2 regions of the Paenibacillus sp. FSL R7-0345 genome follow, and region 1 is predicted to be linked to the other one. Evidence: riboswitches for the same ligand, from Rfam matches in the RefSeq annotation. Region 1 holds a riboswitch; the other holds the start of a gene.

The links. A riboswitch is a leader RNA that binds a small molecule or an ion and turns the genes downstream of it on or off. The one in region 1 is predicted to bind cyclic di-GMP.
Region 2: it holds a riboswitch for cyclic di-GMP, as region 1 does, so the genes downstream of both, NST84_RS19645 (thiamine pyrophosphate-binding protein) here and NST84_RS02930 (transglutaminase-like domain-containing protein) in region 1, are expected to answer to the same signal.

The regions. Positions count from the first base shown of each region.
Region 1 is NZ_CP152002.1:669,465-677,252, reverse strand. It holds rRNA gene NST84_RS02935 (16S ribosomal RNA) at 1-408, opposite strand, end outside; gene NST84_RS02930 (transglutaminase-like domain-containing protein) at 829-1,638, opposite strand; cyclic di-GMP riboswitch class I at 1,652-1,732, opposite strand; cyclic di-GMP riboswitch class I at 1,805-1,885, opposite strand; gene NST84_RS02925 (class D sortase) at 2,008-2,658, opposite strand; gene NST84_RS02920 (GtrA family protein) at 2,711-3,112, opposite strand; gene NST84_RS02915 (glycosyltransferase family 2 protein) at 3,102-4,079, opposite strand; gene NST84_RS02910 (glycosyltransferase family 39 protein) at 4,247-7,788, opposite strand, start outside.
Region 2 is NZ_CP152002.1:4,542,516-4,550,303, reverse strand. It holds gene glpK (glycerol kinase GlpK) at 14-1,507, shown strand; gene NST84_RS19655 (hypothetical protein) at 1,625-1,945, opposite strand; gene NST84_RS19650 (carboxymuconolactone decarboxylase family protein) at 2,028-2,396, opposite strand; gene NST84_RS19645 (thiamine pyrophosphate-binding protein) at 2,423-4,063, opposite strand; cyclic di-GMP riboswitch class I at 4,191-4,283, opposite strand; gene NST84_RS19640 (methyl-accepting chemotaxis protein) at 4,476-5,726, opposite strand; gene NST84_RS19635 (YafY family protein) at 5,817-6,809, opposite strand; gene NST84_RS19630 (SDR family NAD(P)-dependent oxidoreductase) at 6,971-7,788, shown strand, end outside.

The DNA of each region.
Region 1 (7,788 bases):
CACGCGGCGTTGCTCCGTCAGGCTTTCGCCCATTGCGGAAGATTCCCTACTGCTGCCTCCCGTAGGAGTCTGGGCCGTGTCTCAGTCCCAGTGTGGCCGTTCACCCTCTCAGGTCGGCTACGCATCGTCGCCTTGGTGAGCCGTTACCCCACCAACTAGCTAATGCGCCGCAGGCCCATCCCTTACCAGCAGATTGCTCCGCCTTTCATTCTCTCCTCATGCGAAAAGAGAAATTATCCGGTATTAGCTACCGTTTCCGGTAGTTATCCCAGACTAAGGGGCAGGTTGCCTACGTGTTACTCACCCGTCCGCCGCTAAGCTTACCCCGAAGGATAAGCTCCGCTCGACTTGCATGTATTAGGCACGCCGCCAGCGTTCGTCCTGAGCCAGGATCAAACTCTCCAATAAGGTTTTTCCGAGTAGTTACCACACCCGAATTACTCCGAGGAAATAACCATCCGAAAACTATCGAAAAGAGCGATTGCTCATTTTGAAACATCTGACGAGAATTTACATTCTCTACTTTGGATCTCACCGAAGTGATTTCCGATACTCACTCGTTGTTCAGTTTTCAAAGATCAAGCTCGTCGTTGACTCCTACGCTCTCGTCGTCAGCAACTCTTATAATATATCACGTTTGTTTCAGAAACGCAAGCTTTTTTTGAAATGTCTTTTTCAGTCAATTTCAGCTAAACCTTGACGCGCTGTAACAACGTTCACTTATAATACCCCACATTACCGACAAAAAGCAACCCCTTAATCAAAAAAAAGACAAACCGCTTAAATAAATAAGCAGTCCGTCTTCTTACCACTATATTTTCTTCGTTCTTAGTAGAATTTAGCAGCGCTATATTTGCTTGCTACTTTAGTAAGGCCAACATCTTTATTGTTCTTAGCCAGACCTGCATCAACAGTAGTATCGATTGTTACCCATTTGCCGTTCAGCAGAACTTCGTTCCAGGCGTGGTATGTCGAAACATAGCTGGTGTTACCCATTACCAATTTAGTAGGGATGCCTTCACTGCGAAGCATAGTGGCGAACAGGGAAGCATAGTCATAGCAAATGCCCTTTTTGGAGAGCAATGTATTGTCGTTATTAGGAATATAGTCCTGCGTTACTGTTGTAGCCAGTGTGTTGTCATATTTAACATTTGCTACGATGTAGTTATAAATCGCTTTTACTTTAGCTTCGTCTGTAGTCAGACCTTGTGTAAGCTGTTTAGCTTTCAGTACGGCTTTATCGGAAGAGGTCCATTTAACGTTCTGTACGGAGCTCAAGTATACAGCGTTAGCATTGCTAAGGTTAAGCTCAACATCTTCGGAAGTTACTACTTTGTATTTGTTGCCGGTTGTGTTCTCAAGAACAGATACTTTATAAGTGCCGTTGCCTTGTTGCAGCGGGAAGGATTCTGTCGACTGGGAAGCATACAGGTTGTAAGTGTAGCTGTTACCGCCCTTGGTGATCATAACTTTGATGCGTTTGTCAGCAGGTACATCATAGGATACTGCAACAACGCCCTGATCGAGCTTGGAAGTATTCAACCAGCTTGAGTCTGCAGTAGCAGCTGAAGCAGTGCTTGTCTGAACGGAAGTGACAACTACGAATAATGTTAACAGCATGAAGTAAAATTTTTTCATGGATAAAACTCCTTTCGGTAGCTGGCTGCCATCCTTACGGGAAGGCCCTCTAGCTTTGCGTCCCTACCTTTCGATAGGTTTGCCGTTATCGTGTGCAGCTTTATCTCTCTCAATCTACCAAAAATGCTAGATTTTGGATCGTATAGCCAACAAAAAAAGCCCTTCATTCGGTAGCTGGCTGCCATCCTTACGGGAAGGCCCTTTAGCTTTGCGTCCCTACCTTTCGATAGGTTTGCCGTTATCGTGCGTGCTTTTATAGTTATATACTACCATATATTCGCCTAGATACAAGACCTAATTTACTAGAATTTCAGCATATTTCAATAAATTTTTTAATATTTCGCGCTGAATCCCTTTTTCTCTTTGATTCTAAGATAGCTTTGCATGAATAATCAGCCGGTGAGTCGGATTAACAAGCGGATCGCAGGTAATTAAAGTGAGGATTTTGTCCTTATCATTGCCGTTCAGCACCGACACGTCCGTCGGTTCTACAATAGAGATATCATAAACTTCGTACTGATACTCCTCTGCGCTTGTCTTAATCTTGATTGTATCTCCAATCTTCACTTCATCCAGCCTGTTAAAAAGCCGGCCGGCCGTTCTGGATCTGTGCGCTGCTATAGCTGCATTCCCCACCTCACCCAGCGGAGCTGTCTCCTTCATATGGGCGGCAGCATGCTTCATATTCGCTTTTGTCGCACCTTCAAGTACAGGCAGCTTCAGATCGATCCGGTCAATCGTGATGATCCCGGTGATTTTGCCGCCAACTGCGATCTCTTCAGCCGGCTCAGCCGCTGGCTGGACCTCTTCCTCCTGTTCCGACTCCTCGGCCAACAGCTGGGTCACCTCAGCATAGGGCTTTTGCAGATCCGGTTCAGCTGCCGGAGTAAGCTCACTGTAGGCTTGTTCTACTTCCTCCAGCAGTTTCGCCTGCTGCTTGTCGTTGTACCATTCATTCGCTTTCGGATACAGCATAATAAGGACGCCCGCCAATATAATTAGATAGGAAAACTTGCGCATGAACATCCCCCTTTACATTTTTGAACAGGTCAGCCCCAATCCCGGTGGTTGCCTAGAACACCCACAACCGGCTTCCGAAAAAGTTGATAAGCACCGTAACAAACGTAACCAGCACCTTGGCTATAAGCACCTGAACCCCGAAGCTGTCAGTCAGAAAATGCATCAGCAGTACTGAAATGCCGAGCACTGCCAGATTGAGGATGATAAACCTCACCAGCTGGAGCCGGTCGGAACCGTCCTTAGCTGCCGCCCGGTCACTGAAGGTCACCTTCTTGTTCCAAAAAAAACTGTTCGCTGTCCCCGCACTATAAGAAATAACCTGCGCCGGAGCATTCATCATCCCCAGCGAGTGCAGTAGTGTAAATACTGCAAAATCGATTAATGTATTAAGCAAACCTACGGCGTTGAATTTTAGGAACTGGATAAAGCCCGCATTCAGCTTTTTACCGCTCATAACGCTTGCCTTCCCGCTTGTCAGGATACTCCTCATCCCCGTACCCTTTGGTCTCCCGTACAATGTACAGCGGCCGGTCCTTGGATTCATCGTAGATCCGCCCGATATATTCACCGATTACCCCCAGCAGCATCAGCACGATGCCATTGAAGAGCAGATTGACGCCCACAATGGAAGTCCACCCGGGAACCGCCCACGTTGTGAACAGCTTTTGGAATAGGATGAAGAACAGATATAAAAAGCTTGAAAAGGCCAGGAAAAAGCCAATGTAGGATGCAATTTTGAGCGGCTTATGTGAAAAGGAGGTGATCCCGTCCAAGGCAAACCGGACCATTTTCTTCAGCGGATATTTCGTTTCACCGGCAAAACGCTCCTCCCGCACATACTCGACCATCGTCTGACGGAAGCCTACCCAGCTTACAAGTCCCCGGACATACCGGTTCTTCTCCTTAAGCCCTCTCAGAACATCACAGACCTTGCGGTCAATCAGCCGGAAATCGCCGGTATCAGTAGGAATCTCAACGCTTGTCATACTGCTCAGCAGACGGTAAAAGAGCTTGGCGGTCACCTTTTTGAACAGTGTCTCCCCGTGGCGCTTAAGCCGCTTGGCATAGACTACTTCATAGCCTTCCTTCCATTTTGCGATCATCTGCAGAATAACCTCAGGCGGGTCCTGAAGATCGGCATCGATAACCACCACCGCCTGCCCTTCAGCATAGTCCATCCCGGCGGTAATTGCGATCTGATGTCCGAAATTGCGCGAGAAGTCAATCAGCTTAACATGCTCGTCACGGCTGCTGATCCCGCGCATAATCTCAGCCGTACGGTCACGGCTGCCATCATTAACGAAGACCAGCTCGTAGGAATCACCGCATTCGTCCATAACCTTTTTCAGACGCTCATACGTATGCTGAATGACCTCCTCCTCATTGTACATCGGGACAACTACACTGTATCTGGCTTTCACCCTGTTTCCTCCTAAAAGTTTTGTAAGCATGGGCTTCCTTGTATTACTTCGTACAAAACTCGCCTCGAAAGCATACGCTTAGTTTTATGGAGCTTTACTTCATTGAACTGCTTCGCAATAAAACTCGCTTCAGAAGCATGTGCTTAGTTTACTTAGCCCGCCGGCCCCTAGAACACCCAGGAAGGGAACCAGCGCAGCACTACATTTACATAATCGGCACTAACCTGCATTCCCGAAAGAACCGGATAGAACATAATGAAGAGTACGGCCGCTGCGGCCACATAAGCATAACGGATTTTGGAAGCTCCGGGGAACTTGCTGTCCAGCAGCTTCATTATATAGACAATCGCCAGGATCATAAACGGCACCATTGCAAAATAGTGATACAGGAACGTCTCGCGCGGAACAAGCATCCAAGGCACATATTGTGAGAAAAAGGCGATCCACAGCATGTACAAGCTCTTCTCTTTACGTCTGATGGTAAGCCATACTGTGCCAAGCATTGCGAAAATTCCGGTCCACCAGATCAGCGGATTCCCCATAGTAACAATACTGCTCACCTGACCCTCAGGCAGCCCATTCCCGCCGCTGAAGAACCAGACCGGACGCTTCATAAACGGCCATTCCCACCAGGAGGAGGAGAACGGATGCGTAGCTACAAGCTGGCTGTGGTAGTTATACATGTTCTTTTGGGCATCAATAAGTCCCTTAATAGTATAACCTTCTGCGGTAACAGACAGCACCGGAATAAAGGACAGGCTGTACACTATAACAGGAATAATCACAAAGAAAACAACACAGCTGGCCAGTGTGATGATCGTGTTCTTCCAGAAGGAGCTGTCGGCTGTCCGGCAGGCTGTCTTGATCTCCTGGTCGCCCAGCTTGCCTTCAGCAAGCATACGTCCTGCTGCCCGGTATTCCCTGTAGCGGTCAAACAGTGACAATGCAAGCATTACCGCCAGTCCGGCCCCGCCATAGAGCACGATCCATTTGGAAGCGACTCCGATCCCGAAGAAGAGTCCTGACCAGAACAGCGGCACCAGGGTCTTGCGCAGCGGAACACGGTAAAAATTCATTGTAAAATAACGCTGCATGAAATAGAACATCAGCATAATAAAGAATACACCGTACACGTCGATCGTAGAGATGCGCGTCTGGGTAAAATGCATGAAATCCAGCGCGAACAGTCCCGCCGCAAGCGCAGCATACCGGGTCTGGCCGAACAGCCGGAGACCCATCATATAGATCAGCGGCAGCATTGCAACCCCGAACAGGGTGCCGATAATCCGCCAGCCGAACGGATTGACGCCAAACAGCTCCATTCCTGCTCCAATCAGGATTTTACCGAGCGGGGGATGGGTATTTTCATAGGCAACAATCCCGTGAAAATGCTCATACGCAGTACGGGCGTGATAAATCTCGTCAAAATAGGTACTGTTCATGAAATTCGAATACTCGGGAACGAGCGATTGCTCGTCAAACAGGTTGGCCGGCCCGCCTCTTTTGGCTGCCGCTGCAGCATCCGGCGTTACACCGGCTACAGGAAGCGGCGTTCTGCCTCCCCCCTGTTCATAGAAGGCTATCTCATTCAACGTGAAGCCCGGCGTGGTAACGGTCAGCTTCACATATCTTGCAGCTACGTTTAACGGCTGGCTTTTCCAGATGAAGACATTGCCGACATCCTCGCTCACATCCAGAGGGCTGCCCCAGACATCAGGAGTCTCGCTGAATTCGAGCTTGAACTTGCCTGTACCTACACCGCCGAATATATTTACGCTCTCCAGCTGCCTGCTCTGGCCAAGGTCAACATAGAAGCTTTCACCGCTGGCTGCAGGCTCCCATAGGGTTTCCGGCGCTTTGGTTGAACCGAGATTCACCAGTGCAATGACTGTGTAGACTGCCGTAATGGCAAGCATCCAGATCCAGTCCTTCCGCTGGAGTCTGAACCTGGCTTTGGCCTTGGTCTCCAGCGGGCGGATGCCTTCGGCAAGCACCAGATCCGCAGCATATTTCTCTGCATCTGTATCCGGAGGTGCCAGCATCTTGATCTGTTTGCGGATATATACCATATACCCGGTATACAGCGTATAGACCAGCAACCCGAGATTGGCAATCGACGTAACCAGCACAATGCCGTCCGTCGGCGGGTTGCCGCCGGCATTGAGATGAGCCAGTGTATAGCCGACATTGATATATTGCGTCAGCGTAAAGCCCAGGAACAACGTCAGGAAACGGCGGTCCCTGCTCTCCATATAGCTGAATAAGCAGAGAATAAGAGCCGGATAAATATAACGCTCATGCATCTTGGTGCCCAGGACAAATACGACAGCAATCAGCACGATGGCGATAAAATACGATTTAGACAGGTCCTTGCGGTCTTTGCGGAATGAATAGTACGTTGCGGCTGCTACAGCAGCCAGGATGAAAACAAAACCCCAGACGCGGTACGTAATGCCCAGCCATGTAACATCCATAGCCGACCACATCGGGCCTGTGAGTGCGTACAGGTTAAACGCATTAACCGTGGAATACGGGTAAGACGATAAGGTGGCTTTGTACAGATCAATCAGCCCGATGAAGCCGCCGTTGTTCCAGAAGAACGGGGCCGCCAGCAGGGCAAAGATCCCCAGCCCGTATAAGGCTCCGAGGGCAAGCTGCTTCCAGGCCCGGTGATGATAAAAGGCAAACATCAGGACAGGGGTAAAGATCAGCGCCTGCGGTTTAACAAGCACGGCAATGGCGAAGAAAATGGCTGAGCGGACAAAGGTTTTGTTAGCAGCCCCCATAATGCTGAGCAGCAGGAAGATCATAAAGAAGGAATCTGCCTGGCCCCAGGCGGCTGAATCCATCAGCACAGCCGGATTAAACAGGTAGAGCAGCATCAGGCCGATAGCCATTCCGCCGCCGAGCTTCTTGCGTCCAATCTTGTAAATGAGGCCGGCGAGCACCAGATCTGAGAGGATTGCCGGCATTTTGAAGAGCAGCATTTCCCCTGCCGATCCGTGCGTAAGACCGAACAGGCTGCGGACCGCGCTCAGCAGATACAATATGTACAAATAGCCTGGCGGATAGTCCGCGAAATAACCCTCCTCATAGAATCCGCCTGGTCCTTTATCAACAAGACGCTGTCCCCAGGCTATAAAGGTATTCATATCATTCTCATAGCCCTGCGCGGTAACCCCGATCCAGATGCGCAGGATAAACGCGCCGGCGAATGCAATATACAGCCATCTCGTATACATTGCATCCGGCTGGGCCAGCAATTTATTGCTGCGTAATCCTCTATTATATAGAAGGGCAAAAAAGACACTGAATACAGCCGAGATCAGCAGGATTTTGGCCGGCGATACTTTATGGGGTACCGATTCAGCAGTATCATTGCCGGCAGGAGCCGCTGCTGCGGCATCCAGCGAGATGAAGCTTGCCCCTTCGGGCAGAGCCTCCAGCTGCTCTACAGACAGGTCATCGAAGTAAGCCTTGCCTTGAATAAGGCTGGCGTAACCGCCAAGAGCTGCTCCAACGGTAAGCTCAGTCTGTTCATTCCCGGTCTGGCCGATAAACTCCAGGTACTGCCAGTCTCCGCCGGTATCTGTTGTTGCCGGATAACCGCCGCCTACCCCAACCGGGAACACATTAGCGCCCAGGCCTTCACCGGCTACGCTGGCAATTTTGACATAACCTGAAATCTTATAATAGCTGTCCGGCGTTA
Region 2 (7,788 bases), 3.1 Mb from region 1:
GGAGGCATTATTCATGATTTTATCATTGGATCAAGGGACTACGAGCTCCCGGGCTATACTGTTCAATCTGGACGCAGGGATGGTTGCCCAGGGGCAGTATGAAATCAGACAGTCCTTTCCCCGCCCCGGCTGGGTAGAGCATGATCCGGAGCAGATCTGGGAAAGCCAGCTGGCTGCAGCCAGAGATGCTATTCAGGCCAGCGGGGCAGCTGCAGCGGATATTACGGCAATCGGTATTACTAACCAGCGTGAAACCGCCCTGATCTGGGACCGGCAGACGGGAGAGCCGATTTATCCGGCTATTGTATGGCAGGACCGGCGGACCGCACAGCAGTGTGAGGAAATCAAGCGCCTGGGCCTGGACCGGGAGATTGCGGACAAGACGGGACTGGTTGTGGATGCCTACTTCTCTGCCACCAAGCTGGCCTGGATTCTCGATCATGTGCCGGGCGCAAGGGACCGTGCAGAGCACGGGGAGCTGCTGGCAGGGACGATTGACAGCTGGCTTATCTGGAAGCTCACAGGCGGCGCTGTGCACGCTACAGACGTGACTAATGCCTCACGGACCATGCTGTTTAACCTGCATGAACGCAGTTGGGACGACCAGCTTGTGCAGGAGCTGCGCATTCCGCGTGCCATCCTGCCGGAAATCCGGATGTCTGGCGGTGACTTTGGTACAGCGGATGCCCGCTGGTTCGGTGCGGAGATTCCGATCCGCTCTGTACTCGGTGACCAGCAGGCAGCGCTGTTCGGCCATACATGCCTTGAAGCAGGCAGTGCCAAAAATACTTACGGTACCGGCTGCTTCATTCTTATGAACACAGGAACAGAAGCGGTCGTCTCCAAACACGGCCTGCTGACAACCGTTGCCTGGGGTATGGGGGACGAGCTGTATTTTGCGCTTGAAGGCAGCGTCTTTGTTGCCGGAGCGGCAGTACAATGGCTGCATGAAGGGCTTGGCCTGATTGAAGGACCGGCTGACTCCGAGCAGCGGGCTGCAGAAGTAGAAGATAGTGAAGGTGTGGTTGTGGTGCCGGCCTTCACGGGTCTTGGTGCTCCGTACTGGGATATGTATGCCCGCGGGGCTGTCTTTGGCCTGACCCGGGGGACAACGGCGGGACACCTGGTCCGGGCAACATTGGAAGCGTTGGCCTTCCAGTCCCGTGACGTCATTGGCGCAATGGAGAAGGATGCCGGCATGCCCCTGACCGGGCTGCGTGTAGACGGCGGTGCTGTCCGTAACGACCTGCTGATGCAGTTCCAGGCAGATATCCTCGGCAGTACTGTGACCCGTACGACCTATGCGGAGACAACGGCGCTCGGCGCTGCACTGCTGGCCGGATTAACTTCCGGAGTCTGGTCAAGAGAGCAGCTGGAGAGCTTTAATAAAGCCGAGCGGGACTTTATGCCCCGGATGGACGGAGAAGAGCGGGAACACCGCTATAGCGTGTGGAAGGATGCTGTAGAACGGACTATGGGCTGGGAGAAGCATGAGGCACGGCATTAGCACAGGATATCATACTTGGAACCTTATAATTTAGAATTACAGACAAAAGCAACCTGCGGACAAGGTTTTCCTTGCCTGCAGGTTGCTTTTTGATTAAGCCGACATTTGCAGATGCAGCTATCCCGGAAAGGAAGGGACGATCTGCATGTTCTCCAGTCCCGCTCTGCGGCCAAGACGGGATAGCTGCATCTTAAGCAGCGGGTTATTCTCAAGCGCCAAAGTCACCTGCTGAAAGCCGTCCGACTTGTACATTTTGAAGCAGCTCTCCAGCAGAGGCACAACATCCGGAGCGGTGACATTCAGCTTGCGGCAGTCAATCTGCAGGGAATACTCAGAAGCTGTAATCGGATTGACTGTCTGCTGATAGGCCTGCATTGTTTTGAGGCCATCCTCGTTGGAGAAGGTACCTTCCAGTTGTATATGAACAATCTTACTCACGGAATCTGTTTTCAGAACAAACCTGCCCATTCCTTCCAGCCCCCAAAACGAAAGATATACAATCAGACTGCCGGTTCTTTAATTACTTGATTTCTTCCAGAGTAGCAAGCAATACATTAAAAGCCGAGATTATCCGCGGAGCGCCGATTGCCGGTACCAGGTGCAGCAGAATGCCCTTAATCTGGTCGACCGTCATGCCGACACGCAGTGCCATTACATAATGAACACCCAGCTGTTCATATTGGCCCATCGTAATCAGGGCCGAGATGACAGCAATTTCCTTCCAGTCGGCACCGATTGTGGTCCGCTGAAAAATATCGCCATAGGCATTGCCCATAATATATTCAGCCAGCTCCGGAAAATGCTCTTTGATCGGCGCCAGCTGTTTATTGCCATAATCCCCGGACAGATTGGTAAAATGCTTAAGTCCGCTGTTCACTGAACTTTCCACTTAAAAAACCCCCTGAATGATGTTAATTAAAGATTCAATACACGGTGCGCTGTCGGAGGCATCTCGTCACGGTCAGTGAGCAGCTCGATTACGGCTACTTTGTTCAAGGCTACCGCATCTTCAATAGCTGCCGCGAATTGTTCCGCCGTTTCACACTTGAAGCCTACAGCTCCAAGGGATTCACCGAATTTCGCTGCATCCATCGGAACCTCGAAGAGGGTGCCGTCGATTCTGCCGGTTGTCTTCTCCATGCCTTTAAGGGCCATATCAAGCTGCATGTTGTTGACCACGATGAAAATAACCGGAAGGTCCTTGCACACAGCGGTGTTAATTTCAGCACCAAGCATCATGAAGCAGCCATCACCGGTAATGCAGAAGACAGTTTCGTCAGGGGCGGCAGCCTTGGCCCCGATTGACATGCCGATGGAGTTGCCCATGCAGGCAAAGTAGGCATCAAAGATAAAGCTTCCCGGCTTCTTGACGTTGTACCATTTCACAGCATGGAAGCCGTGGCTGCCGTCATCTACAAATACCGAGCTGTTATAAGGAATCTGATCGCTTAAAGTGCTCAGGACTGAAGCGATGGAGAGCTTAGGCAGCTCTGGCAGCTCGTCCCGGTAATTAGCTTCTACTGTTATTTCATGTCTGACAACCGTATCTCTGTCGATCTTCTCCAGGTAATAGCTCAGATTGTCACGCAAGTCCCCGCTGACCGATATGGTCTGCGATTGAAGAATCTTGCCGACAAAGGTAGGGTCGGAATCGAACTGGATCAGCTTGGCCGGATGATTCTCTGCTTTGAGGTTGCAGATCGTCATATCACTCAGACGGGAACCAAGCACAATATACAGATCACTGTTGTTCAGCAGGTCATCCCCGTGCTTGCAGCCGCCTACACCTACCGGACCGTGATACAGCGGGTGATCCCAGGCGATGGCGCCTTTTCCTCCAGGACTGGTGACGACAGGAATGTTGAAGGTTTCAGCCAGTTGTACCAGCTCCTGGTGGGTACCGGAGCGGTTTATACCTTTACCCGCAATGATCAGCGGACGCGAAGATTCGTTGATTGCTGCAATTACGCGTTCAAAATTACCGATGCTGACCAGCTTCTCGTGTTCAGGAATAACAATCCGGCATTCTTCGAGCATTTCTGTCTGGACATCAAATGGAATGCACAGATGCACCGGACCGCGTTTGCCGCTAAGGGCAATAGAAATGGCATGATTAAAAATAGTGCTGAAATGATCACCGCGCTCTACCAGCTTGCTGAAGAGCGTAGCGGGTCTGAACATATCCGCCAGATCAGCGAGATATGAAGAGGAATCCTGGCACTGCGGAATTCCCAGCTCTTTAATCGACTGGTGTCCAGTAATGAAGAGGACAGGAAGATTATTGGCTTTGGCATGTGCTGCTGCGGTGAGCAGGTTAGTGCCTCCGGGACCTGATGTACCGAAGGCAACTCCGAGTCCTCCGGTTTTGAGTGCATAGCCGGCGGCTTCGAAGCCGGAGCTGGACTCATGTCTGCTCGGAATAAATTCGATGCCGTAATCAACCATCTTAAGAGCTATAGGACAAATAGATTTGCCGATAATACCAAAGGAATGTGTAACGCCGAGGCTGCGAAGCGCCTCTGCCATATAATCTGCGACTGTTTTCAAATGCTCCACCCTATCCGTTGTGTATTTTTCTAGCGATTCTAGCGACTCTAGCGACAGACAATAGAATACCTGTGCTCAAATGAGCACAGGCCAGTTGCACATATAACCTTAAGGGACGTAATGATTCTAACGTCCCGGCTGCAACCTGGCTATCCTGGTCCCAGAAACTGAGACTGTAGATCCATGGCTTTGCGTCATTTCCTTTCGGAGAATTTTGCTGATATTTGATTTGGGTCTATGGATAATATTTATTGGTTAAATTTACTTTTACAATATATTTATAGCTCTATCATTGTCAATACAATAATGCGGAAATATACGAAATTTGACGAATTGCAGTACGATTTGGTGAATCCTGGAGCCTAAATATAAACAAGCTGCCGCTCATTTTGAGCGGCAGCTTTAGGGCTTGGGAACCAGCTTAGAATTTGAAAATATGGATAGTTTTCTGCAGCTGGAACACTGCCTGGGTCATTTTATCGGTTTCATCGGCTACAGACTGCAGGGCGTTGATCTGTTCGTTCATTGCCGCGGATACTTCCTCGGTGCCGGCTGCTGTCTGCTGGGTAATCGCGGATATATTCTCGATGGCGCCGGATATTTTGAGTGCGCTCTCCAGCATCAGGTCACTTTCCTGCGAGAAGGAGGAGATCTGCTCCGTTATGTATTGGACGCTTTGTACAATCTGCGAGAAGATGTGGGCAGTCTCTACGATCAGCTCATTTTGCACCTGTACAACTTCTTCATTGATGGCGATATTCTCCACAGCCTGCTTGATATCGGATTCGATGCTGCGGATCAGGCTGAATACTTCTTTGGTGGATGCTGTCGATTCCTCGGCCAGCTTGCGCACCTCCTGGGCGACCACGGCAAAGCCGCGGCCGTGCTCACCGGCGCGTGCTGCCTCAATCGAAGCATTCAAGGACAGCAGATTGGTCTGTTCTGCGATTTCATTGATGGTTTTGGCAATCATGGAAATGCCGCGGGCATTCTGCGAGAGGGCCTCAACCGTATCCGCGACCTTGTTCGTAGCTTCGATATTTTTGCGCATGCCTTCAGCCTGGGTATCTACCGACAGCCGTCCTTGTTCAACCAGTTCGAGCGTATGTATAGAGCGCTTATTCATTTCTTTGGTGGAATGCGTATAGTTGGCTACTTTGGTCTCAATGTCCTTGATCGATTCCGTCATGTCGGCGATATCTGCCGAAATTTCGTTGGCACCGACAGCCAGTTCATTGGAGGAGGAGGCAACCTGGGCCATTACGATTTTGAGGCTGTGGTTCTTGTCTTCAATCCCTCTGCTGGCATCCATAACATGGCGGGTGATCTGTGAGGCTTCGGTCAAAATTTTCTTGAGCTTGTCGATCATAATGTTGAAGGAGCGGCTTACTTCACCCATTGACCCGCTTTCATCCGCGCGGCTTGTAAAATCGCCTTTGGCAATAGTGTGGGTAACATTGGAGAACTCGTCAAAAGAAGATGTAAGCGTTCTCTCGACAAAACGTGCCAGAGGATAAGTAAGTCCGGCAAGTGCTGCAATAAGAATAATGCCGAGAATGATTTTGCCCATGATTACCAATGTAATCAAAACCGGAACAGCGAACAAAGCGGCGACAAGATAACAGCCGGCTACAATTCTCTGCTTTAATGGAAGCTTGGTCATCCAATCCATAATAAAGTTCCCCCTAAAAAAATGGTGTGTATTGGTATAGTATAGGTGATATGCGGGGGAACAGTCTACTGTAAAAACTGACATAAAACTTCAAAATTCCATTTCCCCGGATGGATAGTTTTGCGTAACCTTTTCATATAAAACACAGGTCTCCCGCAAAGCGGTTATCAGCCTGTCGAGCAGTTCCCGGGGTTCAGCCACCATAGCTGTCTGCCCCAAAGACAAGATTATTTTGCAGGCAGATTCCAGGGTGTTGAACTCTGCCTGAACCTCTACCCAGTCTGCTCTGGAGGACTGCTGCACTGTAAGGATGGTAACGTAACGCTCCCGCTGAAGATCGTTCAGGCCGGAGCTGCTAAGCAGCAGGGTAACAGGATAACGGGGCAGGGCTGCCTTGAAAGAAGCGGTGGACTCCTCCCAGTAGTGTGCCAGGTCAAATCCTGCCGGCCGGATAAAAGCTTCGCCGGTCATGCGGGCCTCTGTTATGCGCGAGACCCTGTAGGTCCGCATCTCTCCCCCGCATTGGGCAGCAACATACCAGACACCGCGTTTGGCTACCAGACCAAGCGGCGCAATCAGCCGCTCCTTATGCTCACCATTGTTGCTGTAGACCATAGCGACCTTTTGGTCTGTCCATAACGCTTCCTGCAGCAGGGCAAGGTGAGGGTAGGCTTCGCCGGAAGGGTGCCAGCCTGCACCGTCGATATGAATGCGCTGAGTAAGCAGCTGCAGCGGGGAATCCTGCGGCCTCACTGCCGCCGCCGCTTCCAGCTTGCGGACAGCAGCAGAAAAGTCCTCCTGTATCCCCAGTGCCTCTATAACGGCAGTGTCCGCAGTCAGGAGCAGTGAACCGATCTCCCGGGGCTTCATGCCGGTTAAAGTCGTTCTGTAGCCTTCAGGAAGCAACCAGCCGCCGTCACGGCCTCTTTCAGCTAAGACCGGTATTCCTGAGGCACTAAGCGCCTCCATGTCACGCATAACGGTTCTTTCGGAAACCTCAAGCAGTCCGGCCAGCTCGCGGGAGCTGAGCTTGCCGCGGGCCTGCAGAAGAAGCACGATGGATAATAAACGGTCTGCCCTCATTATTGTTCCTTTCTCCTCTCCGAATGCTGTCCTGAAGCGGACAGTTTATTTCATTGTATCCTTTATATATGACAATTGGTGACATATATAAAGGTTATAATGATGAAAGACAGCAGGGAAGCGCAAACTAGGCATGATAACCGAGAGGAGCGGGATGAAGGATGACAGCACTGCAAGGAAAAGTGGCACTGGTTACTGGCGGAAGCAGAGGGGCAGGACGGGGAATCGCCATCGAGCTGGCCCGGGCGGGCGCGTTTGTTTATATCACCGGCAGAAGCACGGGAATTCAGCAGGCCAGCCAGCTTAATGGGACATTAGATACGGTTCACAAAGAGATTCTGGAGAGCGGCGGTGAGGCGGCCATTATCCGCTGCGACCATACCAACGATCAGGAAACGGAGCAAGCAATCCGCCAGATTGCTGAAGAAAAAGGCAGGCTGGACATCCTGGTCAACAATGTCTGGGGCGGCAATCAGCTTCCGATCAGCAACGAGCCGTTCTGGGAGCAGCCGCCGGCGCACTGGGACAATATGTTTGATGCCGGGGTCAGAGCACAGCTGATGACGAACTATTATGCGGTTCCGCTGATGCGCAGGACTAAGGAGAGCGGCGGGCTGATTATCCATACCACCTTTTGGGACAGAGATAATTATACCGGTAATTTGTATTATGACCTGGCCAAAAATGCACTGATCCGCATGGCTTACGGTTTGTCTATCGAGCTTGCAGCTGACGGCATTACGGTCGTGCCGCTGTCGCCGGGCTGGATGCGGACTGAGCTGGTGCTGGAGGCCTTCGGGACGGATGAGGAGCACTGGCAGCAGGTAGAGGAACTGAAGAACACTGAATCGACGTCTTATGTCGGCCGCGCTGCTGTGGCGCTGGCCGCAGATGCTGACAAGCTGGCGCTCTCGGGAATAACCCAGCAGGTGGGAGCGTTGGCTGAGAAGTACGGCTTCACGGATTCGGACGGGCGCAG